3 regions of the Pseudoalteromonas sp. SG41-1 genome follow, and region 1 is predicted to be linked to each of the others. Evidence: predicted binding sites of a transcription regulator. Region 1 holds the regulator's gene; each other region holds the start of a gene.
The links. Region 1 encodes ArgR, which controls arginine synthesis, uptake and breakdown. Its sites were predicted from a motif close to ANTGAATANNTATTCANT; they were not measured.

Region 1 (10,226 bases):
TGGCTCGTATTGCCGTTGATCGTAATCACTAATAAACACCTAATGTATAAAAATCCTTCGAGCATAAAAAAGCCTGCAAATGCAGGCTTTTTTGTATCAATCGACTTAGCAATTAAGCGTTGATGAAATCAACACCTTCTTGGATGTCTTTTTTCAGCGTATCAAGCATGTCGTTTTTAGCTTGCTCTTCAAATGCGCTTAGTTCACCGTAAGAAAGAATTTCTTCTACGCCGTTTTTACCTAAACGTACTGGGTGTGCAAAGTATGCAGCATCGCCATTTTCAACAGCAACGTAAGCGTAATCTACAACGTCTTCACCTTGTAAGCCTTTAACTAAAGACATACAAAAACGTGCAGCAGCAGCGCCCATTGATAATGTTGCAGAACCACCGCCCGCTTTTGCATTTACTACTTCAGTACCTGCATTTTGGATACGTGGAGTAAGTGCAGCAACTTCTTCATCAGTGAAAGTAACGCCTTCAACTTGAGATAGTAACGGAAGGATTGTTGTGCCTGAGTGACCACCAATTACTGGTACTTTCACAGTTGCAACGTCAACACCTTTAAGCTCAGCTACAAATGCTTCTGAACGGATCACATCAAGAGTGGTAATACCGAAAACACGTTTCGCGTCGTAAGTACCTGCTTTTTTGAATACTTCCGCAACAATTGGCACAGTGCCATTTACTGGGTTAGTGATAATACCCACTAATGCTTTTGGACAGTTAACAACAATACCTTCTGCTAATGTTTTGATAATACCAGCATTAACATTAAATAAATCAGCGCGGTCCATACCAGGCTTACGTGGCATACCAGCAGGGATAAGAACGATATCACAACCAGTTAACGCTTGATCTAGTGCATCAACACCAAAGCCTGCAACTTTAACGTCAGTTGGGATATGAGAAAGATCAACAGCAACACCAGGAACAACTGGAGCAACATCATAAAGTGATAATTCAGAACCAGCTGGTAAGCCTGTTTTTAATAATAAAGACAACGCTTGGCCGATACCGCCAGCAGCACCTAATACAGCAACTTTCATTGGAATTCTCCGTAATTTGAGGTAGGAAATATTTGTGGCTCTAAAGATAATGAAATTAACGACTAAAGACAAATTTATCCTGCTTATTTCACATATAATTTAGACCATAGTTGTAAACTTGCTGGTTTACAGCACTAAAATCCATCGCAAAAGCAAACAACTACTGCATAAGTATGCAACATTGTGTACAATTAGCGCATCACTTATGAATAAGAACCTATAATATGCAACCACAAGATAAACAAGAAGCATTAGTAAAGGCCTTTAAGGCACTTTTAAAAGAAGAAAACTTTGGTTCACAAGGTGAGATTGTTGACGCCCTAAAAGAGCAAGGCTTTGATAATATTAGTCAAAGTAAGGTGTCGCGGATGTTAAGCAAGTTTGGCGCGGTACGCACTCGTAATGCCAAACAAGAAATGGTCTATTGTTTGCCTGCTGAAATGGGCGTACCTACAGCGAAAAGCCCATTACGTCAGTTAGTGATTGATATAATGCATAACGAAATGATGATCATTATTCGAACCAGCCCAGGAGCTGCACAATTAATTGCTCGACTATTAGATTCATTAGGTAAAGCAGATGGCGTACTAGGTACCATTGCTGGTGACGATACTATTTTTATCGCTCCAGCTAAAGTATCTGAAATTGATGTAACTCTTGAACGTGTGCGTATTTTATTTGATACGGTATAAATCTACCGATTCAAACTTTTTACAGCTGCTTTAAAAAGTTAATTGATGGGGCAAAAAATGCAGAACCCATATCGGCTTGAGTAAAATCAAGCCAATGATCGTAGCAATCGGCATCACCTAATCGACTTCGTAATACTTGCTCAAATGCATTTCCCTGTGCTGCATAACTAATCGCTAATATACCCTGTTCGTAAACGTCACCATAAGGCATGTTTTGATTTAATTGCAGTGGTTGCCCTTGCTCATCTTTTAACTCAGTGCGTACAGCATGACTATTCTCAGTCGCAGGCATAATCAAGGTATTATCTAAGCGAGTGCGTCCCATTATTTGCTCTTGCTCACTCAGAGGTAAATTTTGCCACACACTTAAGTCATGCTTATAGCGCTGTATATGTACGTAACTGCCTTGATCTTCAAAATGGTTGGGTTTATTGATTAACGCTGTGATGCGCTTTTGGCGACCATGAGGAGTGTCACCACCGAGTATAAAACCATTAAAATCGCGACCATCTAAAAATCGAAAGTTTCGCACTTGCTCAACTAATTCAACATCGGGGGCAAATAACTTAAGAATTTGCAAAGCAAATAAATGGTTTACATCTTCCCTATCGGAACGAATTTGGACAAATAAATCAAAAGGCTGAGCCCCCATAATATGATCATTATGAGGAATATTAGGAAAGCTCTGTAATTCACTAGGCAGAAATTCAGGCAGAATGTGCGGCCAATACTGTGCCCCCACTGCAACTAGGCTGGAGAGCATCGATTCAGAAAACTGATCTGAAAACTCATCTTGGATAGCGCTAACGTATTTTAACTTTTTGCGTAATGACTCATCGTGGCCATCAAATACATTAAAAAACAAATGTAAACCGTGCAAGTTTGCCTCAGCACAAATTCCAGATTGCGCTTGCGCCATGGTATTTCCTTAACTCAAAATCTCATACACGGCGTTTTTAATGAAATTAAAAATACTAAAGCACTTAATCTGCGAAAAAGTTAACCGTGTGTGGTGTTATTTTTATTGTCACCTGTTCATTTGCTAAAAATGAGTGGCCCAACTGAGCAGCAACTTCAATTTCTTGTCCATCAACCATAACCTTATACACAAAATGCGAACCAACAAAACGACTGTTTAAAATAGTCACCGTATTTGCACTACAGCCTTGTGATTGAAAAGGTATTAACTCAAGATGGTGTGGGCGAACATAAAGTTTCCCAACTTGCTTAACATGACGATGCGTAACTAATGACTCAACACATCCGAAAGCAGTATGATATTCAGTTGCTGTTAATACTTCTGCGTCTAAGTATATGCCCTGACCAAGAAATTCTGCAACTACCTTTGAGCTTGGAGCACTAAATAGCTGCTCAGACGTACCTTGTTGAGCAATTTTCCCACAGTGCATTACCGCTAATGTATCAGCAAACGCAAATGCCTCTTCTTTTGAATGAGTAACAAATACAGCTGATACTTGCTGGGTTTTAATAATACGACGAATATCTGCAATTAACTCAAACCGTACTTGCGTATCAATATTGGAAAACGGTTCATCTAATAACAATAAACTAGGTTTATAAGCCAGTGCCCTAGCAATTGCCACTCGCTGCTGCTGACCCCCAGATAACTGATGCGGGAAACGTTCTGCACAATTAATTAAATGCACTAACTCAAGCATTTCAGCAACGCGCTTTAACTTATCCGCTTTTGTCATATTGGTTAAGCCAAAGGCAATATTATCAGCCACAGTTAAATGTGGAAATAGCGCATAATCTTGAAACATCATGCCAATATTTCGATACTCTGGCGCTAAAAAAGTATGCTCATCACTGACTAACTTACTATCAATAAATACTTTTCCTTGCTTTGCTTCAATCAGCCCAGCAATAGCTTTTAATGTGGTGGTTTTTCCACAGCCACTAGCACCGAGTAAACACACTATTTCATCTTGTGCGACAGTTAAATCTAAGTGCTCAATCACGGATGTGCCGTTGTATTGATACGATAAATTTTCTAATACTAAACTGCTCATTAACTGCGTTGCTCCATCGAGCGATTAATAAAGTATAAAGGAATTAACCCCACCAAAACAATTGCTAACGCTGAAATAGACGCCAGCTCTAACTGCTCATCACTGACATACTGAAACACATGAGTCGCTAAGGTTTCAAAATTAAATGGCCTTAATAACAATGCGGTAGGTAATTCTTTCATGCATTCAATGAATACCAACAATCCTGCGGTTAAAATACCACGACGTAATAACGGGATATGTACTTTGCGTAGAGTTTGGCCTTGGCTTTTCCCCATTGATTGACTCGCCATATCAAGCGATGGGCTTATCCGCATAAAACTAGCTTCAATTGCACCATGAGCTATAGCGTAAAAGCGCACCACATATGCAAATATAATTGCAAACAAAGTACCGCTCAATAATAGCCCCGGTGTAATACCTATTGGCTCTAACCAAGTATTTAATTTATCGTCTAACAAGGTCAATGGTAACAACACTGCAATAGCGAGTACTGTTCCAGGTAACGCATAACCTGTACTGGCTAATCGCCCAGGTACAAGTGGATATTGCTGCTTAGCAATGCGCTGATAAAATACCACTAACAGACTCAAAATAATGGTGATAATGCTCACGATGGCCGCGACTTTAAAGCTTTGCCATGCATAGAGAAAAAATACGCTTTTCCATGCTTGTCCGAAATATGAAATGGCATAACCCATTAACACAGCGACAGGTAATATAAAGGCAAAAAATAACACTGCAATACAAAAGATAGTTGCCAGCCATGCACTTTTGCCCGTTAAGTTATATAGCGCATCACTGTTGACGCTTGGTTGGCGCTCAAATACAGCTTGATTACGACGACTAAAACGCTCCATCGTTAACGCTAAAAACAATATAAGTAACATAATACCTGAAATTTTAGCCGCAGCTGTTAACGAATAATACCCTAACCAAGTATCATAAACCGCTGTGGTTAAAGTACTTACCGCAAAATAATTAACGGTTGCAAAGTCAGCCATTGCTTCCATACTGATCAGCGTCAGTCCAGCCACAATCGCCCCTCGAGCAAGTGGTAAACTAACTTTGAAAAAGCTCTGCTTAGGTGATAATCCCATCAACTGACTCGCCTGCACCAATTTAAATGACTGTTCGCGTAATGCAGTTTTAAAAATCAAATACAAATAAGGATAAAGCACTAAGGCAATCATAATAATCGCACCAGATAAAGTACGAATATCAAAAAACCAATAATCATTAGGTGATTGCCAACCAAACCATTCGCGTAACCCTATTTGCACCGGACCGGCATAATCAAACAGATCAGTGTAAACGTAAGCAATAATATAGGTCGGCATCGCAAGGGGCAGCATAAGCGCCCACTCAAACTGTTTACGGCCGGGAAAATCACAATAAGCGGTTAACCAGCCAAGCGGAAGGGCAATAATACAACTGACAACGCCAACACCCAAAATAAGTAACAGTGTATTGCGGGTATAATCCCATAGCACGGTATCCCAGAGGTGGCTAAATACGTCAGAATCGCCTTGTAGTGATTCGAACAATAAAAAACACAATGGGGTTATCAACACTATGCCAATAACCCACGCGAATAACTGCCATCGCGACAGTGAAAATTTTAAACTCATTAAAGGTCGAACTTCACCTCATCAATTAGCTTAAGTGCTAAAGGACGATATTTGCTAATTTCATCAAGCGCTAAGCTATCTTCCTTAAAGCTACCCCATGATGCTACTAAGCTTGATAATTCAACGCCCAGCCTTACTGGATATTCCATATTGACCGAAGCGTACATATTTTGCGCCTTATTGTCGGTCATAAACTCGATTAGTTTCAAGGCATTTTCAGGATTTTTAGCGTACTTGGTCATAACTACACCAGATACGTTAATATGTGAGCCTCTGTTATCTTGATTCGGAAAGTTAATATGTACGGCATCAGCCCATGGTTTTTGCTCGGGATCTTCCATCATCTTACCAAAGTAATAACTATTACCGATCGCTAAATCACATAAGCCTTCTTTTACTGCCTTTACTTGCCCGCGGTCATTACCTTGAGGTTTACGAACTAAATTTGCTTTCACACCTTCAAGCCATTTTTTAGTTTCTGCTTCACCATGGTGTGCAATCATTGAAGCGACCAAGCCTAAATTATATGGGTGCTTACCCGAACGGGTGCAAATTTTGCCTTTGTATTTAGGATCGGCTAATTCTTCATAGCTTAAATGCGCTAATGCACCTATGCGCTCTTTTGATGAATAAACGTTACGCACCCGCTTAGTTAATGCAACCCATTGTCCTTCAACATCACGAAACTTAGCCGGTACATTACTATTAACGGTTTCACTATTAATTGTTTGGGTTAAATCTAATTCATCTAGCTGCACTAAATCACTAAAATTAGAGGTTAAGACTAAATCAGCTTGGCTATGCTTTCCTTCACGCTTAACACGCTCTATTAATCCTTTTTTAGCAAACACCACATTTGTTTTAATGCCTGTTTGCTTAGTAAAATCATCTAATATTGGCTGAATTAAAAACGGTTGTCGAAAAGAGTAAATATTTACTGCTTCATCTGCAAACACAGGGGTTGTTAACACTAAGCCAACTAAAGCTGCTAATGTCTTTTTCATAAATCGCTTCCAACTAAATAATAACTATTATCATGTAATGATAACTTGCTCCTTGAAAAAGTGCACTTATTAAATCTTAATCAATGATGACCATGCCCATAATGGAAATCACTTGTGCGATATATCTCACGGTTATGACAGCTATTGAGTATAAAACATCATAAAAAAAGTCTAAAAACAAACTAACCACATGAAATATAATAACTATTATAAAATTTCAAAATAATGACTGTATTTTCGTTACTGTTTTTAGCCTATTTTGTTTGCAGATACTCTCTATACTTACTTCATCGGTTAAGCAGTGACGCTTAAATGAGTAAACGGACAAGGAATGATTACTCATAAACCTCGAATTAAAGGTTACGTTAGGAAAAAATGGATTCACGGACAGGCTCAGGATGAGTAGCACTAAGGATAGAAAATACACGGACAGCGTCAAGATGATGCGAAAAGGAATAACAACAGGGCTCGCAAGAGAGTTGTTAGACAGGATGTTATAAAAGCGGACAGATGGACAGGCCCTAAAGGGTATCACAATGGAACTGTTAACTAAGGGATAGCATCAGGACGATGCGTAAAGGACCGGTAATAGAGATTACCAAAAAGGATCAAAAGGAAGCACATAGGACAGAGGCACGGATAGCCTATATCACGCAGAACGAATAAGTAACAGTGTGATCACATGGATTAGTAAAGTTTAGGAGTTGATTAAGTTCAATTGCAGGATGCAGAAAATTAGAAGATTCCGCAAGCGCGACTAGCAATAGTTCGCGCTTTTCTTTTGCCCAAAAATACCCTCTGCTTAACGACTACTTGTCAATTAACTCGCTCATTAATACTCTCGCGTCTAATCTAATACTTTATTGATTGTGTATAAGCGATGACTTCTCTAAAATAGCGCGCTCATAAATCATTGAGGTCGGCCGTGTTAATTAACTACAATCCTCCATTAGATCCGTATTTAACCATTTTATTTCAAGATGATGATTTACTGATCGTCAACAAGCCCAGTGAACTTTTGACTGTGCCGGGAAAAGATCCTAAACACGCCGATTGTTTGATAGCTCGCGTTAACCGTGTTTTTCCTACGGCAAAAGTAGTTCACCGCTTAGATATGGCAACCTCTGGAATTATTTGTTTAGCAATGCATAAAGCGGCTCATCGTCATTTAAGTATGCAGTTTCAAGAACGCCAAACTGCAAAGCGCTATATTGCACGAGTGTACGGTAAATTAGAGCCATTAACGGGATCAGTCAATTTGCCACTGATCTGTGATTGGCCAAACCGCCCTAAGCAAATGGTTGATCATGACAAGGGGAAGCCCTCTTTAACTCATTACACTGTACTGGAGCATGAGTTGCACGCCACTCGTGTGGAACTTACCCCTATTACCGGACGCTCACATCAATTACGTGTGCATATGTTGTCATTGGGGCACCCTATTTTAGGCGATAGGCTCTATGCTCACCCTGATGCCCTGGCTGCTGCCCCCCGCTTGCAATTGCACGCACAAATGCTACAGCTCACTCACCCGGGAACAGCACAAATTATGACTTTTGAAGCTGAGCCAGAGTTTTAATTACGAGCTTAAAATCACACTAAACTTTTTGCTGTACACGCCGATAACAACTTATTGATTCATCGTGGTGGTTTATATGGCTATCGGCAAACAGTTTAAAGTATGGCAATTAATTAGTTTGGTTTACGCGACTTTCTTGGCCATGCAAGCCCAAGCAGCCGACTTTATTGCACCCACACCATGGTCAACAATCAGCAGTAATGATTTATCACGCCTAATGCCGCAAGATGAACTAAAACCGCTACTTGCTGGTGATACTGAGTTTTTAAGTTTATATCGCCAACACATGAGTGCCCAGCAGCGCGGTGTGGTGTTGATTATCCCTGATTGGCAACACTTACCTACCAATAACAACGGGCTCAACTTTTTACGTACGCAACTTAACGATTTAGGCTATGCCACAATTGCTATGACGGTACCCGATATTGATTGGCAAGCAGCGCCACCTGCGGATGCAAGTGAAACAACTGAACCTGCAGCGGCTAAGCAAACTACAAGTTCAGACAATGGCGAACCATCAGCTGACACAGCCACTCCTATTGTACATGTTGATGCTATCGCTCATATAAGCAATGCAATAATAGATAATTATAAACTCAACTTAATTGCACGCTTTAATGCGTTGTATCAAAGTGCATTGGATGAAGATGGGAAAATTGTTGTTATTGCACAAGGTGCCTCTGCTGGAGTATTGCTCGAACACTATGGCGAATATCCAAATACCAACATAGATGCATTTGTCAGCCTTAGCAGTTATTTACCAAACAGTAAACGTAACCAACAACTTAACGCGATTATATCGACTATTAGCCCGCCGTTATTGGATATTTACTACAACATAGATAACCCAGACTTACTGCTGAGTGTGGCGGATAGAAAACGCTGGGTTAAACGTCACAGTAAATATGATTACCGCCAACGTGAGCTGTTTGGTTTGCGCTCTGAGCCTGAGCAACATGAGCGCTTGACCAAAGAAGTAGACGGGTTTTTACGCCGCCTTTTTTAAATATTCGTAAGCGGCTTGAATATCTTGGCTTTTCTTGACTGCCAGTTCCATCATATGTTTAGGTAAACCTTGAGAAACTAATTTATCAGGATGGTGCTGCGCCATTAATTTACGGTACGCTACTTTTACTTCTCGTTCACTCGCCTCATTATTTAACCCCAGCAAAGCCAGAGCTTGAGTACGGCTCATGCCACTATTTGGCGGTACATGATGCCCTGAGCCTTCACGATAACTACTGCTTTGCCCTTGTTGACGTTGTTGCTGCTGTTGATAGCGTTGTTGTTGCTGACGAAATGAAAATTCAGCTTGGTAACGTTTAAGTACAAATGCAAAGTGAGTTTTAGAGATCCCTAATAACTTACTTACCTCTTGGAGTAGCTCCTTTTCTTGCGCAGCTAACACCCCATCAGAAAACGCCATTTGGATTTGAATTTCTAAAAACAGTTGTAATAAATCATGGCGACGAGCAAAACGCTCTTTAAAATCGAAAACAGTTTCTTTTAATGAAAAATCAGCGTCTTTTCCCGCTTTAAATGCATCTTGTGCCTCTTTGCGATCATCACCAGTGAGTCCCATTTCATCCATAAATAAACTGGCAGCACGGATGTGGGTTTCGCTTACGCGGCCATTTGACTTAGCAATGTGCCCCATTACTCCAAAACAGCTGGTAAAAAATAACGCTTGGCGCTGATTAATATCATCATCGCCTTTAAATAAGCTTGAAAAGCCGCCGGCTTTATCAAAGTTCTGCTTTAAACTCTTGTCAAACATATGGCCCAGGTATAAGCCTATAAATAAGCCTATAATACGCCCAAACATAAAGCCAAAGCAGGCACCTAAAATTTTACCCCACATGAGGCGCTCCTATTATATGTGAATTACTTAATGAGTTTTTTGTTGCTCTATCAACAACTCATTCAATTGAGCTAATCGTTCTGGAGTTCCGATATCGTCCCAGTTACCTATGTACAGCTCCGTAGAGACAACATGCTCAGCCAATTTACTTTTTAATAATGGCCCTAAGCGATGAGTACCCGCTGTAATTCCTGCAAAAAATTGCTGATGAAAGCGACTAATACCAGAAAATGTATACTTGGGGCTATCTGCGCTTAGATGACGCAACGTAAAGTCACCATTTGGGTTGTGGGCTGGATTTTCAACCAACACAATATGTGCCTCGCCCGCATCTAAGTGAATATGCAGTAATGAACTAACATCATAGTCGGTAAATAT
Region 2 (10,226 bases), on a different contig from region 1:
TACAGTACCCAATTTAATAAAAAGACCATTAAGAATCCCCACTCGATAAATACACCGATGTACGGACCAACTACGTCATTTATAAACATAAGCTAAATGGAGTGTTTTACGTGATGTGTTTTAAATAATGCTTTAATTGCATTTTTAAGCCTAATTAAACCTAAAATGTCACGATCGACAATCAAGGCTACTATCATTGTAAAATCAAGAAAATAAACACCAAAAGAATATATGTCCCACAATACCCACGGAGTAGTATTTTCTGATATTCGTAGATCATAATACATTGAAGATGACAAAATTGTATTAACACTTAAAACAGAAATGACATAGAAGAATGCTGGGGACTTGGCATTATTTTTTACCAAGTAGGCGCTAATAATTATTAATGTTATTGTTACAACATCGTAAATAGCCCAATTGAGATAAATGTTAGAATTATCAAACCACGTAAATAGATGATCACTTATAAAATAAGAAGTAAAAACAATAAAAGATGAGATCAACAGAACATTATTTCTTTTTAAATCTGCTATCCATAAAAAAAGATTGAAAAACAAACCCATCATCAAGCCCCAAACAACCAATGCTGACAACGAAAGTCCGAAATGTTCTGTTAAATACATCTATAACTCATTGCTATTATTTTGGGCGCTTATCTGGATCTAATACAATGATCCCGCCACGTTGAATTTCAGCTTCGCCTTTTGATGCTAACAAAGCCTCATTAGATATAGACACTGTATCAGATTGTAGGGTTTTATTACTAGCGCTTTGTTCAAGTGCTGGCTTTGATTGTTGCATATTATTATATGCTTGCATTTGTAATTGGCTGTTAGCTGTAACTTGCATAAGATTAATCCTTTCAATAAATGTTGAATAAAATGACTTATTAAATAAGTCACTGTTTTTAACGCTCTGATAACTGCTTGGCGCTTTTAAAGATGAACTCACGCTGAGCCATCTTACACCTAAGTAATAAGCAATTACTGATCCAACATTTAAAAAAAACGATCTTTTTTTATCTTTTATTTGCTACAGCTAACCAATACAACAGGTCATACCAGATATAGCAAGACATAAAAAAACGCACAGGGATAACCGTACGCTTTTTATATCCAGGGATTTTAAGCTACATTTTTACACGGGATCTCCGCGTTCCGACTTTGCTTCAAAATAAATTCCATCGCGACTTCGTCACAATTGTCTCTGCGTAAACACAGTTCACAATCTTTCATCACCTTTTCCGGTAAGCTGTCTTTGGTACAGAATGTGAAACCTTGTTTTTCAAAGAAATCAGGTACTCGCGTCAAAACAATGATGCGATTGAGTGCCAATTTTTTGGCTTTAACTAATAAATGTTCAACTAACTGACGACCTTGCCCAGTAATACCTGTTTCAGGATCTATCCCTAGTGAACGAATTTCAGCAAGACCAGTATCATAAATATACAATGATGCGCAGCCCGCGACTTCTCCAGCAACTTCGGTAACTGCAAACTCATTGATTGAATGTACCATGTCGCTTTTAGCACGCGGTAAATTTTCACCTACCGTAGCCCAGTGCTGGATCAATTTAGCAATTGACTCTACATCGTCAAGATTAGCGTCACGAACTGTTATTTGCTGTTTTTTTTTGGCATCTTTAACTGCAACTGTAACTTGCTCTAAAGATGTACCACCAAGTGCTTGGCGCGCTTTTATACATGCGTCTATCTCTAGTACAGCATATACGTCCTGTGCAAAAATACTATGCACCGATTGGAATTGTTCTAAACTTAAATCTTCTAAGTTATTCCCTTGTGCGATAGCCATTTGTACCAACACACCAACAATATGATGACCTTCCCTAAAAGGGATCCCTTTGGCGACTAAATAGTCAGCAAGCTCTGTCGCATTTGAATGCCCGCCCTTAGCAGCGGCTAAAGTACGATCGCCATTTACTTTTATACCTTTGATACACGCTTGCGCCATATGAATACAAGCAAGCCACGTTGGCATGGCATCAAATAAGCCTTCTTTATCTTCTTGCATATCTTTATTATAGGCAAGTGGCAGTGCTTTTAACGTCATCATCATGGCACTAAAGGCACCAAATACACGCCCTGTTTTGCCGCGAATAAGCTCTAGCGCATCGGGGTTCTTCTTTTGTGGCATCAATGATGAGCCTGAAGTAACATTATCTGCTAACTCAATGAAACCCGCTTCACCCGAATTATAAAAGATCAAATCTTCTGACATACGCGATAAATGGATCATAGAGATTGATGCACAGCTTAATAGCTCAACCACAAAGTCACGATCTGATACGGCATCTAAACTATTTTTAGTCGCAGCGGTAAAACCTAACCCCACGGCAAGTGCTTGCCGATCAATTGGGTACGCAGTACCGGCAAGTGCCCCACTGCCCAAAGGGCAAAAATTCATTCGCGCTTTAGCATCTGCTAAACGGCTTTCATCACGTTCGATCATTTCCACGTAAGCCATACACCAATGACTAAACAACAATGGCTGAGCACGTTGTAAATGGGTATAACCAGGTAAGATAGTGCCCAGCTCACGTTCAGCTAAAGCGATAAACTCACCTTTTAACTGACCAAGCGCCGTAAGTATGTGAGCGGCGGTATCACGACACCATAAACGAAAGTCAGTAGCGACCTGATCGTTACGACTACGTCCGGTATGTAATTTTTTAGCTAAGTCACCCACTTTTTCGATCAATGCAGCTTCAACATGTGAGTGAATATCTTCAGCTCCTGACGTTGCCACAGCTTGTGGATCAGCTTTTACTTCGTCGAGTAATTCATATAATGCAGCGACTAACTTTTTGTGTTCGTCACTACTTAATACGTCAACCTGCTTAAGGGCACCTGCCCACGCTACAGAGCCAACTATATCTTGCTCTGCGAGTTGATAATCGAAGGGAAGTGAGTCGTTAAATTGTTTAAACGCCTCATCTGGACCCGTAGAAAAACGTCCGCCCCATAATGCCATGAAATCTCTCCAAACCCTGAAATTGCCCCGCCTTATTGTTACGAGGCTGTAGTAAAATTACTTCTTCGCTAGTGCTGAAATTCTGCTTGAAAGCGAGAATAAACGAATAAAGCCTTCAGCATGCGATTGGTCGTAAACATCATCTGCACCAAAAGTAGCAAAATCTTCGCTGTATAAGCTATTTGGTGATTTTTTCTGAACCGCTGTTACTTGGCCTTTATAGAGCTTAAGAATAACTTCGCCAGTAGCCACAGTTGATAACGCTTCTGCACCCGCTAAGATTGAATCTTTAAGTGGTGTAAACCAACGACCGTCATATACTAAATGTGAAAACTCGCCGCCCAGTACTTCTTTCCATTTGCGGCTTGCTTTATCAAGTACTAACTCATCAATCGCTTGTAATGCCGCCATGATCACTGTGCCACCAGGGGTTTCATAACAACCACGGGATTTCATGCCCACTAAACGGTTTTCAACGATATCAACACGACCAACACCATGTGGGGATGCAATATCATTAAGTTTAACTAGACAATCATACGGTTTAAGCTGCTCGCCATTGACAGCAACAACTTCACCTTCAACCACGTTTAAGGTAACAAATTCAGGCTCATTGGGTGCTTGCTCTGGTGAGCTAGTCCAAGTCCACACTTGCTCACTTGGTTGACACCACGGATCTTCAAGCTCGCCACCTTCGTGAGAAATATGCCACGCGTTTGCATCACGGCTGTAGATTTTAGTTGCCGATGCAGAACATGGAATATTACGCTCTGCCAAGTAGTCAAGTAATGACTCACGGCTTGATAAGTCCCACTCACGCCATGGCGCAATAACTTGAAGATCAGGCGCAAGGGCCGCAAAACAAGATTCAAAGCGCACTTGGTCATTACCTTTACCAGTACAACCATGAGAAAGTGCATCAGCACCTACTTTACGAGCAATCTCAACTTGCGCTTTAGCAATAATAGGACGTGCCATTGACGTACCTAATAAATAAGTACCTTCGTAAATTGAACCGGTTTTTAACGTTGGGTAAATATAATCACTTACCATTTCGTCTTTTAAGTCAACTACATAACATTCAGACGCACCAGATGCGATCGCTTTTGCTTCAACGCCTTCAAGTTCTTCAGCACCTTGACCTACATCGGCAACAAACGCGATAACTTCACAACCGTAGTTTTCTTTTAACCATGGCACGATGGCTGACGTATCTAAACCACCAGAATAGGCTAATACAACTTTTTTAATAGAACTCATTGGTGATACCTTACACAAAATTTGGATTTAATAATGAAACAAGCAATGCGTTTTGCGCATGCATACGGTTTTCTGCTTGTTGTATAATTTTTGACGCCGGACCATCCATTACCTCAGAAGTAATTTCAAATTCACGGTGTGCTGGCTGGCAATGCAGTACAGTGTCAGCCCCAGTCTGTTTAAGCAACGCCGCATTTAATTGATACGGCATGTACTTTTCTTTTACTTGTTCAAGTGGCGTATCATCGCCCATTGATACCCATGTATCGGCATACACTGCGTTAGCGCCTACAGCCGCTTCAACACGATCACTCACCATCACTGATGCACCATTCATTGCGGCAATTTGCTCAGCCTGCTTTAAAATTTGCGAGTCTGGTGAACTGCCTTTAGGGCATACGGCAACAAAATCGGTGCCTAAAGTAGCCGCAAGTAACATCAGTGAATGCGTTACGTTGTTGCCTTCACCTAAATAAGCTAATTTTAGCTGGCTTACATCGCCATATACTTCTTGCAGTGTTAGAAAGTCAGCAAGTGCTTGGCATGGATGATATAAATCGCACAAACTGTTGACCACAGGTACGCTTGAAAATTCAGCAAGTGTGGTTAATGTTTTATGCTGATATACCCGCGCCACAATACCGTCAGCCCAACTGGCAATGTTCAATGCAAAGTCTTTTACTGATTCACGTGCGCCCATGGCGCCATTTTGTGAATCAAGATACACCGCATGTCCACCTAACTTATTAATACCTATATCAAATGATAAACGCGTACGTAAGCTTGGTTTTTCAAATAAAGTAACCACCGATTTGCCAGCCAGTGCTTGACTAAAATCAGCTGGGTTAGCTTTAATTTTTTGCGCTAAGTTAAGTAATTTAAGTGCGCCTTGTTGGTCTAACTCTAGACCCGATAAAAAATGATTAAACATATAAAACCTATGGTGTAATTTTTGTTCCGACGTGCTCACCCGCGAGTAGAGCAATTAAGTTTTCTGGCTTTTGCCAGCTCGAAATGTAAACGCCACGTCGTAAGTGCTGGGCAGCAAGAAGGCTGGTCTTTACTTTGACCTCCATCCCACCCAAAATTACTCCTTCTGCAATTAAAGTATTGATCTGGTTTGTGTCAAGTTGATGTAACGGCTGTTTATTTGCATCAAGTACAGCTTCTACATCAGTCATAAAAATAATTTCCGCATTAAGCTCTTTAGCTATTGCTGCCGCCGCTTCATCAGCGTTTACGTTATACCAAAGGCCATCTTCACCAAAGCCGATAGAGCTGACCAGAGGTAAACGACCGAGTTTTAATAACTCCGGTATCACACTTTGCACACCGCCGTCACAATTACCGACTTGACCAAGCGCTTTGAGTTTTTGTGACGAAATAATGCCCGCTTCGTATAAACTAAGCCCGACGGGTTTATGACCTGCGATAATTGCTTGGCTCATTAATTGTTTATTAGCACACCCAGCAAGCGCGCCAACAATATAAGGCATTTGCTCTTTTGGACTGATGCGTAAACCTTGATGTTTCGCACTAGCAAAACCAGCCTCAGTCAACCAATTATCAACTAGTGAACCGCCACCATGAACGATGACAAATTGTGCTTGAGTTTGCGATGCAAGCGCCTCAAATAACGCTTTAGCCGCGTCTTCTGTATTGAGTACTGCACCACCGAGTTTAATGACCCATGTTTGCATTACTAACTACCCTTTTAAACCTGTACTATGGGCAATACCCATGGCTAAATTAATGCACTGCAATGCTTGCCCTGCAGCACCTTTTAATAAGTTATCAATAGCTGCCATCACAATTAGCTGCGTACCTTGCTGCTGCCATGCAATATCAACGTAAGGCTGCTTTGCAACTCCTTTAATTGATGGCATTTTATTACCAAGCAATCTGATCAGTGGCTCATCAGCAAGCACTTGATAAGCTTGTGTAACTTGCTCTGGTGTAACTCCAGGTTTCAATTGCACATAAATAGTTTCTAAAATACCGCGTGGAAAATTACCTAAATGCGGCGTAAATAACACCTTGTGACCTAAATGCTGCTCAATCTCAGGACTGTGTCTATGATTAAACAATCCATAAGGTGCTAACGACACTTCACAAAAATGCGTGGCTACACTAGCTTTACGCCCCGCACCGGTTACACCCGATACAGCATTAATAATAATGGTTTGCTCGGCTAATAAGCCGGCTTGTTGCAATGGTTTTAACGCATTCAGCGCTGCTGTTGGATAGCAACCAGCCACAGCGACTAACTGCGCCTTGGCGATTGCTTCACTATTCCATTCAGCCAATCCGTAAGCCGCTTCACTTAGTAATTCCGTATGTTGATGCGCAAAACCATAATAGGTTTGATAATCTTCATTACTGCTTAAACGGTAGCCACCCGATAAATCAAATACTTTTTTGCCCATGCTTAAAAAACGTGGCGCTAAGTCAACACTCACTTTATGATCAGTACACAAACATACAAAATCGGCCGACTTTTCAATATCGTTATAAGCGCTATCACTAAGAGGCAATAAAGGAGAATCAAGCAAACCTAAATGCTCAGGATACAAGTCACTTAATAATTTACCCTTATCTAAGCTTTGCTCAGATACATAGCAACCAGCTAAGGTTAATTGCGGGTGTTTTACTACCAAACTTGCTAATTCTGCGCCGCTATAGCCACTTGCGCCAATAATCACTACTTTCATTCGTTACTCTTTTTGGTTTTTTGTTACTACATATATATTCAAATCGGGTTTAACAGTGCATAAAACACTATTTTATGAATGAAATCTGGTTATCGTCGTTTTATATTCATTGCGTCGCTTTAATATATTTATGCTTAAAAAGTGAATTGATATTCATCATAAATACTTTTATATTGTTATGCAATTAGATTGAATACTTATTTTGGATTTTTTTATGTCATTACCGTCTTTTTTATCTATGTATCAGCAATTGATTGCTGCACCTTCAATTAGTGCCATGGATGAGTCATTGTCTATGAGCAATAAAGGGGTGATTGATTTATTAGCTACTTGGTGTACAAGTCTTGGATTTGAATGTGAAATTACTGAGTTGTCGGGCCCTAAAGGTCGTTTTAACTTACTCGCAAAACGTGGCCAGGGAGATGGTGGTTTAATGCTTGCCGGTCATACCGATACAGTCCCATTTGATGATAGTCGTTGGAACTATAATCCGTTTAAATTAAGTGAAGATAACAATAAATTATATGGTTTAGGTAGTATTGATATGAAAGGGTTTTTCGCTTTTGTATTGCAATCAATCAGTGAACTAGATGAGAATATTCAAACACAGCCAATTTTGATTCTAGCTACTGCCGACGAAGAAACCACCATGGCCGGTGCACAGCAAGTTTGTCAGCATAAAAACTTAAAGCCAGCTCGGTGTATTATTGGTGAACCTACTGATATGACACCTGTTTTCACACATAAAGGACATATGAGCAGCGCGATTCGCGTAGTCGGTCGTTCCGGACATAGCTCTGATCCTGAACGTGGTTTAAATGCCATTGAAGTGATGCATAAAGTTATTGCAAAACTGTTAACTTTAAAAGAGCAATTAAAGAATAAATATGCAGTTGAGCATTTTGTTATTCCTTACCCTACTTTAAATCTAGGACACATTCATGGTGGCGATAATGCAAATCGCATATGTGGCTGCTGTGAAATGCATATTGATATGCGCCCTTTACCGGGTCTAAGTGTGCAAGAACTGCAAATGATGCTGTTAAAAATAGCTACAGAGATCAATAACCAATATCCAGATTCAGTCAGTGTAATGGATATGCACGAGCCAATCCCCGCTTTTACCGGCAGTACTGATTCGGCATTAGTTAAACTGGCAGAAAAAATATCAGGAGAGCAAGCAGTTGCAGTGAACTACTGTACTGAAGCGCCATTTATTCAACAATTGGGTTGTGAAACGATTGTGATGGGACCGGGTTCAATTAATCAGGCTCACCAACCCGATGAATTTTTGGCGATGGAAAAAATTAAACCATCTCAACATATTATCACTGAAATGATCAGAACATCGTGTTTTAGCTAACAAAGAAAGTGCTGCTTGCGTTATCCCCACGCAACCTGGGAATAACGCAACTGTTACTGCTCAGTCCATGTATTTCTTAAGATATTTCTTAAATACAGGATCTGTTTTAGCCAGCTCTTTTTGCTCAGCAAGTATATCTTTTAAAATACTCTCTGATGTCAGCGGATTTGCAAGTACGACTCGAAATACCACTGTAGGTTGATGATCATACTGCGCGGGAGTTAAACGGGTACGGGACACAAATGAACGACCGGCTTCACGTTGGCGTTTTTGCATACTGGCAGTAAAACGATTTAACGAGGCAAAGATATCCAAACGCGTTTGTTCATCTGCTTGAGCTATTTTTTGTTTTATCTGTTTTGGCACATAACGGTATGTCAGTAAACATAACTCAGGTTCTGAGATCAGCTCAAAGTCGTCATCTGCTTTCACTAAATCAGCAAAGTAACGGGCTTTTTCAATTCCTTTATCTATTAAGATTTCGTAGCCTTTACGGCCAATAACGCGTAAGCAAGCATGCACTAACATAGCCATACCAGGACGACTACCTTCAAGTGTGTGGCTGCCTAAATCTTTAGAGCCTTTACGTAAAATATATTCTGCATGATGTTCTATAGCATCCGTAGCTGTAGGATCTTTAAATAGCACTAACCCAGCGCCCATTGGCACATACATTTGTTTATGAGCATCGATGGTAATTGAATCTGCTCGCTCAATACCTTTTAGTAACGAGCGGTATGTACTAGAAAGCAGCGTAGCTCCTCCCCATGCTGCATCTACATGAAAATGGCAGTTAAGTTCAGCGCTTAAATCAGCCATAGCATCGAGAGGATCAATATTACCGGTTTCAGTCGTGCCAGCGACCCCAACAATGGCCATCACTTTTATACCTTGCGCTGCTAGCTCATGGGCTTTGGCGCGCATTGCATCAACATTAACCTTATTGTTATCTGCAGTTTTAATGGCAATAAAGTTATCACGACCAATGCCAAGTAAATCAGCTGATTTTCCTAGCGAGTAATGGCCACGTTCAGAAATAAGTACTGCAAGGCCTTTATATCCATAATGCAACATTGCACTGATCAAACCTTGTGAACCAATCCCTTTAAATTCACCGTCCGCTTTCAGTAAGCGATTACGAGCAATCCACAATGCGGTAATATTGGCGATTGTGCCACCCGAACAAAAAGCACCTAGCGACGTTTTCGCACTGTGCATCCATTTGCTATAAAAACTGTCATCTTGCCCGTATGCCAAATGATGCATCATACCAAGCACTTGGCGCTCAAGCGGAGTAAATGCTTTGGAAGTTTCTATTTTTACTAAGTTTTGATTAAGGCCAACCATCAACTTAGAAAGTGGCAATACAAAATGCGGTAATGCTGACGTCATGTGCCCAATAAAGCTTGGCGCAGCGGTATGCACTGAATGAGCGACAAGTTGCTCCATAATATCTTGCGCATAAGCAGATACAAAAGTCGGATCTTCTGGGATCGCTGCCGATTGAAAATCTTTTTCAATCTCATGCAATGGCTTTTCAATTGCCGCTATGTTCTCATTCAAAAAACCTGCTAAATTGCTCGAGATCTCAAGTTCGATTTTACTCAAAGTTGAGTCTGGTGCTTCAGGCACAGTAAATATACGCATCAGAGTTTCTTTAGAGGCGACGGCACAACGCTTTTGATCCATCTTTATACCCAGTGAATGTAGCTTTGTTTAGCTGAAGATCCATATCAATGAACTCCATCGCTAATAACGCCAAAACTACAATGATTCTATGAAATGCGTTAACTTTACTGTAATAGAGTAGAAATGTCTCGTATAAAGCCACAAAAGTAGCCAATTGCATGACAAATTAATGATAAGTTGATTAATATTTATCATTAATTTGGCTAACTA
Region 3 (10,226 bases), on a different contig from region 1:
TCTTAGTACAGAAATATTCGTATGGCGTGAAAGACCCTGTTTGGCGCACTCAATTAGTTGATGTTGCAGAGCCTGAACGTGGTGATATTGTGGTATTTAAATACCCATTAGACGAACGTATTGATTATATTAAACGTGCGATTGGTTTACCGGGTGATAAAATCGTTTACCGCGATAAGCGTTTATACATTCAGCCAAATTGCGAGCAAGGACAAACACAGCAAGGTGACTTATTGTGTAATGAATTTAATAAAATTGATATGGAGATCATTAATCGCGATGAATTTAAGCAAGGCTCTATGGATTTAGTCCGGTTAGATGAAAATTTGACTACGCTAAAACATAATATTTTAATTAACCCTGAAGCGCTGGAAATGAAAGGGCGTTACTATCAACAACCGGGTACACGTTCTGATGAATGGGTAGTGCCGGCTGATCATTATTTTATGATGGGTGATAACCGCGATAACAGCCAAGATAGTCGCGTATGGGGCTTTGTGCCAAAAGAAAACTTGGTGGGTAAAGCTGTCTTTATATGGATGAGTTTTGAATTTGAGAATGGCCCAGATGACATTTTACCAGGCTGGGTTCCAACTGGTGTTCGTTTTGAACGCCTAGGTAATATTCAGTAACAATGAAAAAAAATGTAACAGAGTTATATAGCAAAATAGGGTATACCTTTATTGATCAAGTATTGCTTGAGCAGGCGATGACCCATCGCAGCCATAAAGGACAACACAATGAACGCTTAGAGTTTTTGGGCGATTCCATTTTAAGCTTTGTCATTGCCAATGCTTTATATAGTAAGTTCCCCAAAGCGCGTGAAGGCGATCTTAGCCGCATGCGTTCAACGCTTGTGCGTGGACAAACCTTAGCTGAATTTGGTTTAGAGTTTGGCCTAGGTGATTACTTACGCTTAGGGCCGGGTGAACTTAAAAGTGGTGGTTTTAGACGTGAATCAACTTTAGCTGATGCGGTTGAAGCAATTATTGGTGCGGTATTTTTAGATGCTGGCATTGATGTTTGTGGAGACTTGATTTTGGCGTGGTACGAATCTCGCCTTGATGCCATTTCGCCAGGTTTAAACCAAAAAGATCCTAAAACATTACTACAAGAATACTTACAAGCCCGCAAATTACCTTTGCCAGGCTATACTGTAGTAGATACTAAAGGTCAGGCACACAATCAAACGTTCACGGTTGAATGTATTGTTGAAGGTATGGATAGCATCATCTCAGTTGGCAGTTCTCGTCGTAAAGCTGAACAAAAAGCCGCTGAAAAAGCGTTGAAGATACTTAAAAATGAATCTTGATACATTGATCCAACCGCACACGCGTGATTTAGATACTTTTTGTGGCATGGTCGCTATTGTTGGCCGCCCAAACGTTGGTAAATCTACCTTGCTTAATGAAATTATTGAGCAGAAAGTAAGTATTACCTCGCGTAAACCGCAAACCACACGCCACCGTATTATGGGTATTCATACTGTAGGTAAGCACCAAGCCGTGTATGTTGATACACCAGGCCTGCATGTTGAAGAAAAGCGTGCCATTAACCGTTTAATGAACCGTGCTGCTTCAAGTTCATTAGGTGATGTTGAGCTAGTTATTTTTGTTGTTGAAGGTACTCATTGGAATGCTGACGATGAAATGGTGCTTAACAAAGTAAAGCAAAATGGCAAACCAGTATTACTTGTGATGAACAAAATTGATCAAGTAAAAGACCGTGACCTTGTGCTACCGCATATGAAGTGGTTAGGCGAAAAGTTTGATTTTGTTGGCATTATGCCAGTATCTGCGACTCAAGGTAAAAATATCAACCTGATCAAAGATGAAGTAACTAAGCGTTTACCACCGTGTGAATTTTACTTCCCTGAAGATTACGTAACAGATCGTTCAATGCGCTTTATGGCAGCCGAAGTGATCCGTGAAAAGTTGATGCGCTTTATGGGTGAGGAGCTTCCTTACTCAGTTACCGTTGAAATTGAGCAGTTTAAATGGCAAGAAAATGGCATTTGGCATATCAATGGCTTGATTTTAGTTGAGCGTGAAACGCAAAAACGTATGGTTATTGGTAATAAAGGCGAAAAGCTTAAAGTGATTGGCCGCGAAGCCCGTAAAGATCTCGAAGAAATGCTTGATAATAAAGTGTTTTTAGAACTTTGGGTGAAGGTTAAATCAGGTTGGGCTGACGACGAGAGAGCACTTCGCAGTTTAGGCTATGGTGAAGATTAATAGCCTAAGCGATATTTATGGATAGCGACTTCTACACGGCATATTTATTACACCGACGTCCTTTTAGTGACTCACAAGTAATGCTTGATATGTTAGTAGAAGGCGTTGGCCAGTTGCGCATGCTGGCGCGAATTAGCGGTCGCCAAGCAACAAAATACAAAGCTCAGTTACAACCCTTCCAAGCTTTACTGGTAAATTATACCGGTAAACACGACCTGAAATATATCCAACGATTTGAACTACATGGCACGCAATCCACACTAGTTGGGGATCAGCTTTATTGTGGGTTTTATCTAAATGAACTAACCAACCGCATTGTACCAATTAATGAACCAATTGATCATGCCTATCAATTGTATAAAACTCACCTACAACAGCTTAACCAGCACCCTAACTTACAAGCTGTATTACGTTCTTATGAATTTCAATTATTAGAATTATTAGGCTATGGCGTTGACTTTAGTTTTGATGCCGCAGGCGATCCAATTTCGGCAGAGCAAACGTATAGTTACTTTGCTGAATACGGCTTTGTTGCCCAAGAAAATCAAGGCAGTGGCTTTTCTGGCGCGCAGTTAAATGCAATTGCAGCTCATGACTTTAGTGCGCCGGATGTGTTATATATGGCAAAACAATTAAGTCGTCATTTAATGAAGCCTTTATTAGGCAAAAAACCATTAAAAAGTCGCGAGCTGTTTATATCCAAATAGTTTGGGTATTCACCAACAATCTTAATACGGTATTTTTAACCGTTATTTTTACAGGTAAAAAAATGAAAGATATTCTTTTGGGTATAAACGTTGATCATATTGCTACCTTACGCCAAGCTCGGGGTACAAGTTACCCAGATCCAGCACATGCTGCGAGTGTTGCTGAGCATGCTGGCGCTGATGGGATCACTATTCATTTACGTGAAGACCGTCGTCACATTCAAGATCGTGACGTGTATGTGATGGCTAAAACAATCCAAACACGAATGAACCTTGAAATAGCGGTTACAGATGAAATGATTGATATTGCTTTAGATGTTAAGCCAGCTTATGTTTGCTTAGTACCAGAAAAACGCGAAGAGTTGACCACCGAAGGCGGTTTAGACGTTGTTGGTAATCTAGATAAGATTAAAGCCGCGACAGCAAAATTAACTGACGCCGGTATTAAAGTATCGTTATTTATCGATGCAGACAAAGCACAACTAGATGCAGCTAAAGCCTGTAATGCCCCTTATGTTGAAATTCATACTGGCGCTTATGCGGATGCGCAAACTGATACCGAGATACAAAAACAACTTGAGCATATTCATCAAGGTGTAAAGTATGCAGCAAGTTTGGGTTTGATAGTAAACGCCGGCCACGGTCTTCATTATCATAACGTGAAACCGATTGCTGCTATGAAAGAGATTTACGAACTAAACATTGGTCACGCAATTATAGCGCGTGCAGCCATAGATGGATTAGATAAAGCAGTACGTGACATGAAGCGACTAATGCTAGAAGCGAGAGCTTAATTTTAACTTCTCTTAAAATGCAAAAAACGACTCAAAAGAGTCGTTTTTTATTATTTGTATCTAACTGGATTAACAGTTAGTTTCTTTAGCGTTAACGCCTTCTTTTACTTCTTCACAGGCGTCTTCTACTTTGTTTTGTACGTCGGTTACAGCTTCATCGATGCGTTCACCGGCCTCTTCTGCATGATTGTCTTCACAACCCATGATAAAAAAACTAGCGAATAAAGCGATCACAGCAGTTTTAATAGTTGTCGATTTCATAATGTAATTCCTTGTAAAATTAATAAATGTGTTGTTATTTAAAATAAATTGTTATCACTTAGGGACATTGCCGCGCAACGCACCTGAAACGAGTGAAATAACTAACAATACAATAAAGATAAAAAAGATAATCTTAGCAATTCCTGCTGCGGCACCTGCGATACCACCAAAACCTAACACTGCAGCAATAAGCGCAATAACTAAAAATGTAATTGTCCAGCGTAACATTGTCGTCTCCTTGGTTTGTTAATTTGTTCAGAGTAAATAATGCCAGTTACATGCCATGTATTTAAATCCTTTATTATCAATAGGATAGTGTTTATTTTATTTATTTTCATGAATTAGGTGGGAATTATTTACAGCTTTATCTGTAACTTATACTCGGCGTCCTGAAAAATAAATATTTCAGTATGATTTTTTGGTAAGACCAATTTCATGTTGAGTGCTTTTTCATTAATTTAACAGTTGTTGAGTAGTTCGGTTGGTAAGTTATTAAGGTGCAGATTAGATTTCACTTATAAGTTATAGCTATATTCAGTATTTTTATCATCTATATCCTATTAAATTATAGTAAAAAGCAGTGTGTTAACTTTGCTGAAGATATGTTAGCTTTATATTAATTGGTTTTACCAATTTACAAAGTGTTGGACTTGGTCTGTTTCTTTGATATGATTATTGCATAAATATTTAAATAAAGTGATTTTTTACCTATCTTTCGGGTGGGTAAGAATACTCAGGGGGGGGGCAGAATGGATATAGGTCAATTACTTGCTACTGCAGCAAACTTAATGCTCACTGGGATGGTGGGAGTTTTCGTTTTTCTTTCGTTGTTGATTGCAGCAATTACCGCTATGTCTAAATTAGCGAGCCGCTTTGAACAGCCGGTTGTAATGCCAACGCGCACACCATCGATCAAAGCACCCGGTGTACCAAGTGAACACATCGCTGCGATAAGTGCTGCCATAGCTCAGTACAAAAATAAACAAAAACTATAAGGGATGACTTGTGGCTAAATTAAAATTAACAGAATTAGTACTTAGAGACGCGCATCAATCATTATTAGCAACGCGTATGCGTTTGGATGACATGCTACCGATTGCACAAAAATTAGATGATGCAGGTTACTGGTCGATCGAATCATGGGGTGGGGCTACTTTTGATTCATGCATTCGTTATTTGGGTGAAGATCCTTGGGAGCGTATTCGTGCTCTTAAAAAAGCTATGCCAAATACTAAACAGCAAATGTTATTACGTGGTCAAAACCTTTTAGGCTATCGTCATTATGCAGATGATGTTGTTGAAAAATTTGTAGAGCGAGCGCACAAAAATGGTGTTGATGTGTTTCGTATTTTTGATGCGATGAACGATGTTCGTAATCTTGAAACGGCTATTAAAGCTGCGATTAAAGTTGGCGCACATGCACAAGGTACAATTTCGTACACAGTAAGCCCGGTTCATACACTTGATATGTGGTTAACGCTTGCCAAGCAGCTTGAAGAGTTAGGCTGTCATTCAATTTGTATTAAAGATATGGCTGGTTTGCTTAAACCATACGATGCAGAAGAGTTAATCAAAGCGTTAAAAGAAACAGTCTCTATCCCAATTGCAATGCAGTGTCATGCCACAACAGGTTTAAGTACTGCTACTTACCAAAAAGCGATTGATGCAGGTATTGATATGCTTGATACCGCAATTTCATCAATGAGTATGACTTACGGACACAGCGCAACTGAAACGATTGTATCGATTGTTGAAGGTACTGAACGTGATACTGAGCTGGATTTAAATCAACTCGAAGAGATTGCTGCTTATTTCCGCGATGTTCGTAAAAAATATGCCGCGTTTGAAGGCAGCTTAAAAGGTGTTGATGGCCGTATTTTATTAGCGCAAGTGCCTGGTGGCATGTTAACTAATATGGAAAACCAGCTTAAAGAGCAAGGTGCTGCGGATAAATTGAATGAAGTATTACTTGAGATCCCACGTGTACGTGAAGACTTAGGTTATTTACCGTTAGTTACACCAACATCACAAATTGTTGGTACACAAGCAGTATTAAATGTATTGACGGGCGAGCGTTATAAAACTATCACCAAAGAAACTGCCGGAGTGCTAAAAGGTGAGTATGGCGTAACTCCTGCGCCGATGAATAAAGAATTACAAGAGCGCGTACTTAATGGCGCAGAAGTCATTACTTGCCGCCCAGCTGATTTATTGCAACCAGAACTAGAAATACTCCAAGCTGAGTTATTAAAAGAAGCAAAAGAGCAAGGCTTAAGCTTAGCGGATGAGCAGATTGATGACGTTTTAACGTATGCATTATTCCCACAAATTGGGTTGAAATTCATTAAAAATCGTAATAACCCAGATGCTTTCGAAGCTGTACCAAGTGCTGAATCTGCTAATAAAGAACAACCAGTTAGCAATAAAAAAAGTAACAGCAACACAGTAAAAGCAGAGCAGTACAGCGTAAAAGTAGATGGTAAAGTTTATGATGTAGTGGTTGCACAAGGCGGTGAGCTTAAAGAAGTAACACTTAAAGATAGTGAGCATATTCCACAATCGGCGTCAGTTGCTTCCGGCGAAACACTTAACGCTCCACTTGCTGGTAACATCTTTAAAATCAAGGTGAAAGCGGGTCAAACGGTAAATGAAGGCGATGTAGTGATCATCATGGAAGCGATGAAAATGGAAACTGAAATTCGTGCAACCCACACCGGTACTATTGCTGAAATTCTTGTTGCTGAAGGTGATTCAGTGGCAACGGGTGACGCTATGATAGCACTAGCTTAGGAGCTCAGAGGATGGAAGCATTATTAAACCTCTGGCAAGCAACAGGTATTGCTAATTTTACATTTCCTGCGCTTATTATGATCGCAGTAGGGTGTTTATTGTTGTATCTGGCAATTGCGCGCAACTTTGAGCCGTTATTATTATTACCAATTGGCTTTGGGGCAATATTAACAAATATCCCCGTAGCGGGCTTATCAGACCCCGGTGGTTTGCTGTATTACGTTTATCATATTGGGATTGATACCGGTGTATTCCCATTATTAATATTTATGGGTGTTGGTGCACTCACTGATTTTAGTGCCTTGATAGCTAATCCTCGTATGTTATTGCTAGGTGCTGCAGCTCAGTTTGGTATTTTTGCAACCTTGTTTGGCGCAATTTTACTAAACTATGTACCAGGTTTTGAGTTTTCTTTACAAGATGCGTCAGCAATTGCGATTATAGGTGGTGCAGATGGCCCGACGGCAATCTTCTTAGCCTCAAAACTTGCTCCTGATTTATTGGGTGCTATCGCCGTAGCTGCATACTCATATATGGCGTTGGTGCCAATTATTCAGCCGCCAATTATGCGGGCTTTAACCACACCAGAAGAACGTAAAATTCAAATGCCACAGTTACGCACCGTATCAAAAAAGGAAAAAATTATTTTTCCGTTAATGGTATTGAGTTTAACGATTTTGTTTTTACCTGCAGCAACGCCACTGGTAGGCATGTTCTGTTTAGGAAACTTGATGCGAGAGTCTGGTGTGGTTGACCGTTTAAGTAATAGTGCACAAAACGAGATCATAAATATCACCACTATTTTCCTTGGTTTAGCTGTAGGCTCTAAGCTTGCTGCAGATAAGTTTTTAACCGTAGAAACAATTGGTATTTTGGTACTCGGCGCCTTGGCTTTTGCAATTGGTACAGCTTCAGGTGTATTTATGGCAAAAGGTATGAACAAGTTCTCTAAATCACCAATCAATCCACTCATCGGCGCGGCTGGTGTATCAGCTGTGCCAATGGCTGCACGCGTAGTTAATAAAGTGGGTCTGGAGAATAATCCGCATAATTTCTTATTAATGCATGCAATGGGACCAAATGTTGCGGGAGTACTGGGTAGTGCTGTGGCTGCAGGTATCTTGTTAGCGCTGGTAGGTTAAATAAATCATTAAACTATACCCAGCGAGCTGAGTATGGTGAGGTAACTTTTACTTCCAACCGACTGCGCAGTATTTACTGCGCTTTTTTTTGCGCTTAGGGTCTGTTGACCTTTCAGGGTTAAAATTTGCTCAAACTAGGGGCGATTTAATCACGGCGCGAGATTTGTAACCTAGTGGGCTAAGTAAAAATCGAGCAACAAAGAGTTAATCGCCCCTAGGCAGAACCCTTCGGGCAGCGCGTGTTTGGCATTTATGCCGCGTTATCTCCTATTTATGGGGAATAACCACACTACATAGGCTCTGCCTTGCCTAAAAACCAAACGCGCAGCTGCAAATTTAACCTCGAAAGATAAACAGACCCTAGGTATACTCGATAGATATTTTATTAAATAGGAATGGTATGAATATCTTCGTGATTTTAATTTCACTGTTTGTTGCATTAATCATTCTTGTGCCACTACTTGAAAAGTATCAGTCTAAAATGGGCCTAGATGGTGCGACTAAATATGCCAAATACATCTGGCCATTAGTGATGATTTCATTGGTTGTGCAATTGATTTATGTGTTGGTGAGATAGAGCGTAGCCGTCAGTTTTAAGATTCAGGGCAGCTAGAAGCAGTAAGTTGCCCAGCGTTAAAATTGCCTGCGTAGGTTGTGGTTGAACACCCCGAAACCCAACGAAAAATATCCTGCCAGTCTGCATCAATGCACAGCATTATCGGATGTCTTAAATGCAATAACTGACGATTCATGAACCATTATGTGTGAAGTCAAACTTTTAGCTTGTACTATTTAGCCTCAACAGGTTTAAAATCATCGATAGATATTTGGATACATATTCAGCATGAGAAATAAATCGCTTCTCCGTCCTTGTTGTCCTACTTATTCAATAAATTTCATTGCTGTTGCAAGTGAGTTTGCAGATGAAGTACTTAACATGTTTTTTGACTAATAAGTCATGTAATTCTTGGTTGTCTAGTTTCATACAGAATCATTGATGGGGGCACAATGACAAAGCCAGTCAAAACTAAACGTAGCAAAAGGGTTCCGTATGACAAACTTGTTAGGCATCTGCAAGGTTATTGACACGAATAGCTCCCATGTGAAGCCCGTATACAATTGAGAGTTTACTTTTGGTGTTATGAAAAAATATCATATAGGCAGTGTTATTTGGCTCACCATACTCTTCCTTGCTGCCGTAATATTCCAAAAACCAATTAAGCTTCTCCGCCTTTTCATTCTCACTGCTATTAAACTGATCTGTGAGATAGTTTATGTATGAAACCCTATCATTCGCAAAGCCTACGTGAATACGAGTTACGTCATTTTCAACAACAAATTCAAAATCTATGTCTTTTTTACTTGAATCTTCAATCCTTTCTACTGATGAGAAAGTCGATAGCTTTCTGAATACTTTATCAGGAGTTAAATCCAACTCTATGATTGGGAATTCGGGCTCAAACTTTACCTTTTTGAAGATGTTAAACATAGGGTTGCCTAATAATTTTATCTACGACATTTGTCGTTTTATAAACCGACAAATCTCCATATTACGATGTATTTATCTTAGTCATCAAATAAACAGCTGTATATAATTAGTAACTTCGTTTCACTTTTCTAAATGCAGCAATACACCCAAATGGTAGAGAGCAGTAACATTGGACAAAATTCAAGCTGCTATTGATGTATACAGTTAGTTGCTGATTAGTTTTGTTTTATTGTAAATTAACGCGTGACTATTTTATCGGGGTCAGAACACACAATCTTATGGCTTATGACTTATGGCTTATGGCTTATGGCTTATGGCTACAGCTCCACAAAAAAACCGTTGCTATTGGCATAGCAACGGTTTTATATTTTCTGGCCGCTTTACTTAAGCGCTAACTGTAGCTCTCGGTTGCGCTCTAGCTGCGCTAAGAAGTTATCTGCTATTGGTTTAAACTTAGCAAGCTCGTCGCGAGGCAGAGGCTCTGACTTCGGTAACTTAACCGTTTTAGGGTTACGGTGAACGCCGTTAACTAAAAACTCGTAGTGTAAGTGCGCGCCTGTTACACGACCGGTGGAGCCGACAGTACCAATTTTTTGACCTTGCTTAACTTTTTGACCCGTTTTAACTAGTTTCTTGTTAAGGTGTAGGTATTTAGTGACGTACTGTGTGCCGTGACTAATAAATATATAGTTACCATTATACTTACTGTAACCAGCTTTAATTACTTTACCATTACCAGAGGCAACTACTGGCGTTCCAGTACGAGCTGCGTAGTCAATCCCACGGTGTGCTCTTACTTGTCCTGTTAC

Region 2: the regulator ArgR is predicted to act here: its motif matches at 7,105-7,122, upstream of argC (N-acetyl-gamma-glutamyl-phosphate reductase).
Region 3: the regulator ArgR is predicted to act here: its motif matches at 4,671-4,688, upstream of H5203_RS10300 (OadG family protein).

The regions. Positions count from the first base shown of each region.
Region 1 is NZ_JACJFL010000016.1:26,924-37,149, forward strand. It holds gene ispB (octaprenyl diphosphate synthase) at 1-32, shown strand, start outside; gene mdh (malate dehydrogenase) at 113-1,048, opposite strand; gene argR (transcriptional regulator ArgR) at 1,273-1,740, shown strand; gene H5203_RS11095 (Dyp-type peroxidase) at 1,760-2,659, opposite strand; gene H5203_RS11100 (ABC transporter ATP-binding protein) at 2,724-3,773, opposite strand; gene H5203_RS11105 (iron ABC transporter permease) at 3,773-5,404, opposite strand; gene H5203_RS11110 (Fe(3+) ABC transporter substrate-binding protein) at 5,404-6,408, opposite strand; gene rluA (bifunctional tRNA pseudouridine(32) synthase/23S rRNA pseudouridine(746) synthase RluA) at 7,334-7,987, shown strand; gene H5203_RS11120 (DUF3530 family protein) at 8,064-8,993, shown strand; gene djlA (co-chaperone DjlA) at 8,976-9,848, opposite strand; gene murU (N-acetylmuramate alpha-1-phosphate uridylyltransferase MurU) at 9,876-10,226, opposite strand, start outside.
Region 2 is NZ_JACJFL010000015.1:45,386-55,611, forward strand. It holds gene H5203_RS10740 (hypothetical protein) at 93-626, opposite strand; gene H5203_RS10745 (hypothetical protein) at 643-852, opposite strand; gene argH (argininosuccinate lyase) at 1,128-2,993, opposite strand; gene H5203_RS10755 (argininosuccinate synthase) at 3,051-4,253, opposite strand; gene H5203_RS10760 (ornithine carbamoyltransferase) at 4,264-5,184, opposite strand; gene argB (acetylglutamate kinase) at 5,192-5,953, opposite strand; gene argC (N-acetyl-gamma-glutamyl-phosphate reductase) at 5,960-6,964, opposite strand; gene argE (acetylornithine deacetylase) at 7,179-8,327, shown strand; gene panP (pyridoxal-dependent aspartate 1-decarboxylase PanP) at 8,388-10,016, opposite strand.
Region 3 is NZ_JACJFL010000014.1:39,889-50,114, reverse strand. It holds gene lepB (signal peptidase I) at 1-632, shown strand, start outside; gene rnc (ribonuclease III) at 635-1,312, shown strand; gene era (GTPase Era) at 1,302-2,234, shown strand; gene recO (DNA repair protein RecO) at 2,252-2,941, shown strand; gene pdxJ (pyridoxine 5'-phosphate synthase) at 3,004-3,735, shown strand; gene H5203_RS10310 (hypothetical protein) at 3,805-3,996, opposite strand; gene H5203_RS10305 (DUF1328 family protein) at 4,051-4,224, opposite strand; gene H5203_RS10300 (OadG family protein) at 4,746-4,991, shown strand; gene oadA (sodium-extruding oxaloacetate decarboxylase subunit alpha) at 5,002-6,786, shown strand; gene H5203_RS10290 (sodium ion-translocating decarboxylase subunit beta) at 6,798-7,928, shown strand; gene H5203_RS10285 (hypothetical protein) at 8,329-8,505, shown strand; gene H5203_RS10280 (hypothetical protein) at 8,992-9,417, opposite strand; gene H5203_RS10275 (peptidoglycan DD-metalloendopeptidase family protein) at 9,798-10,226, opposite strand, start outside.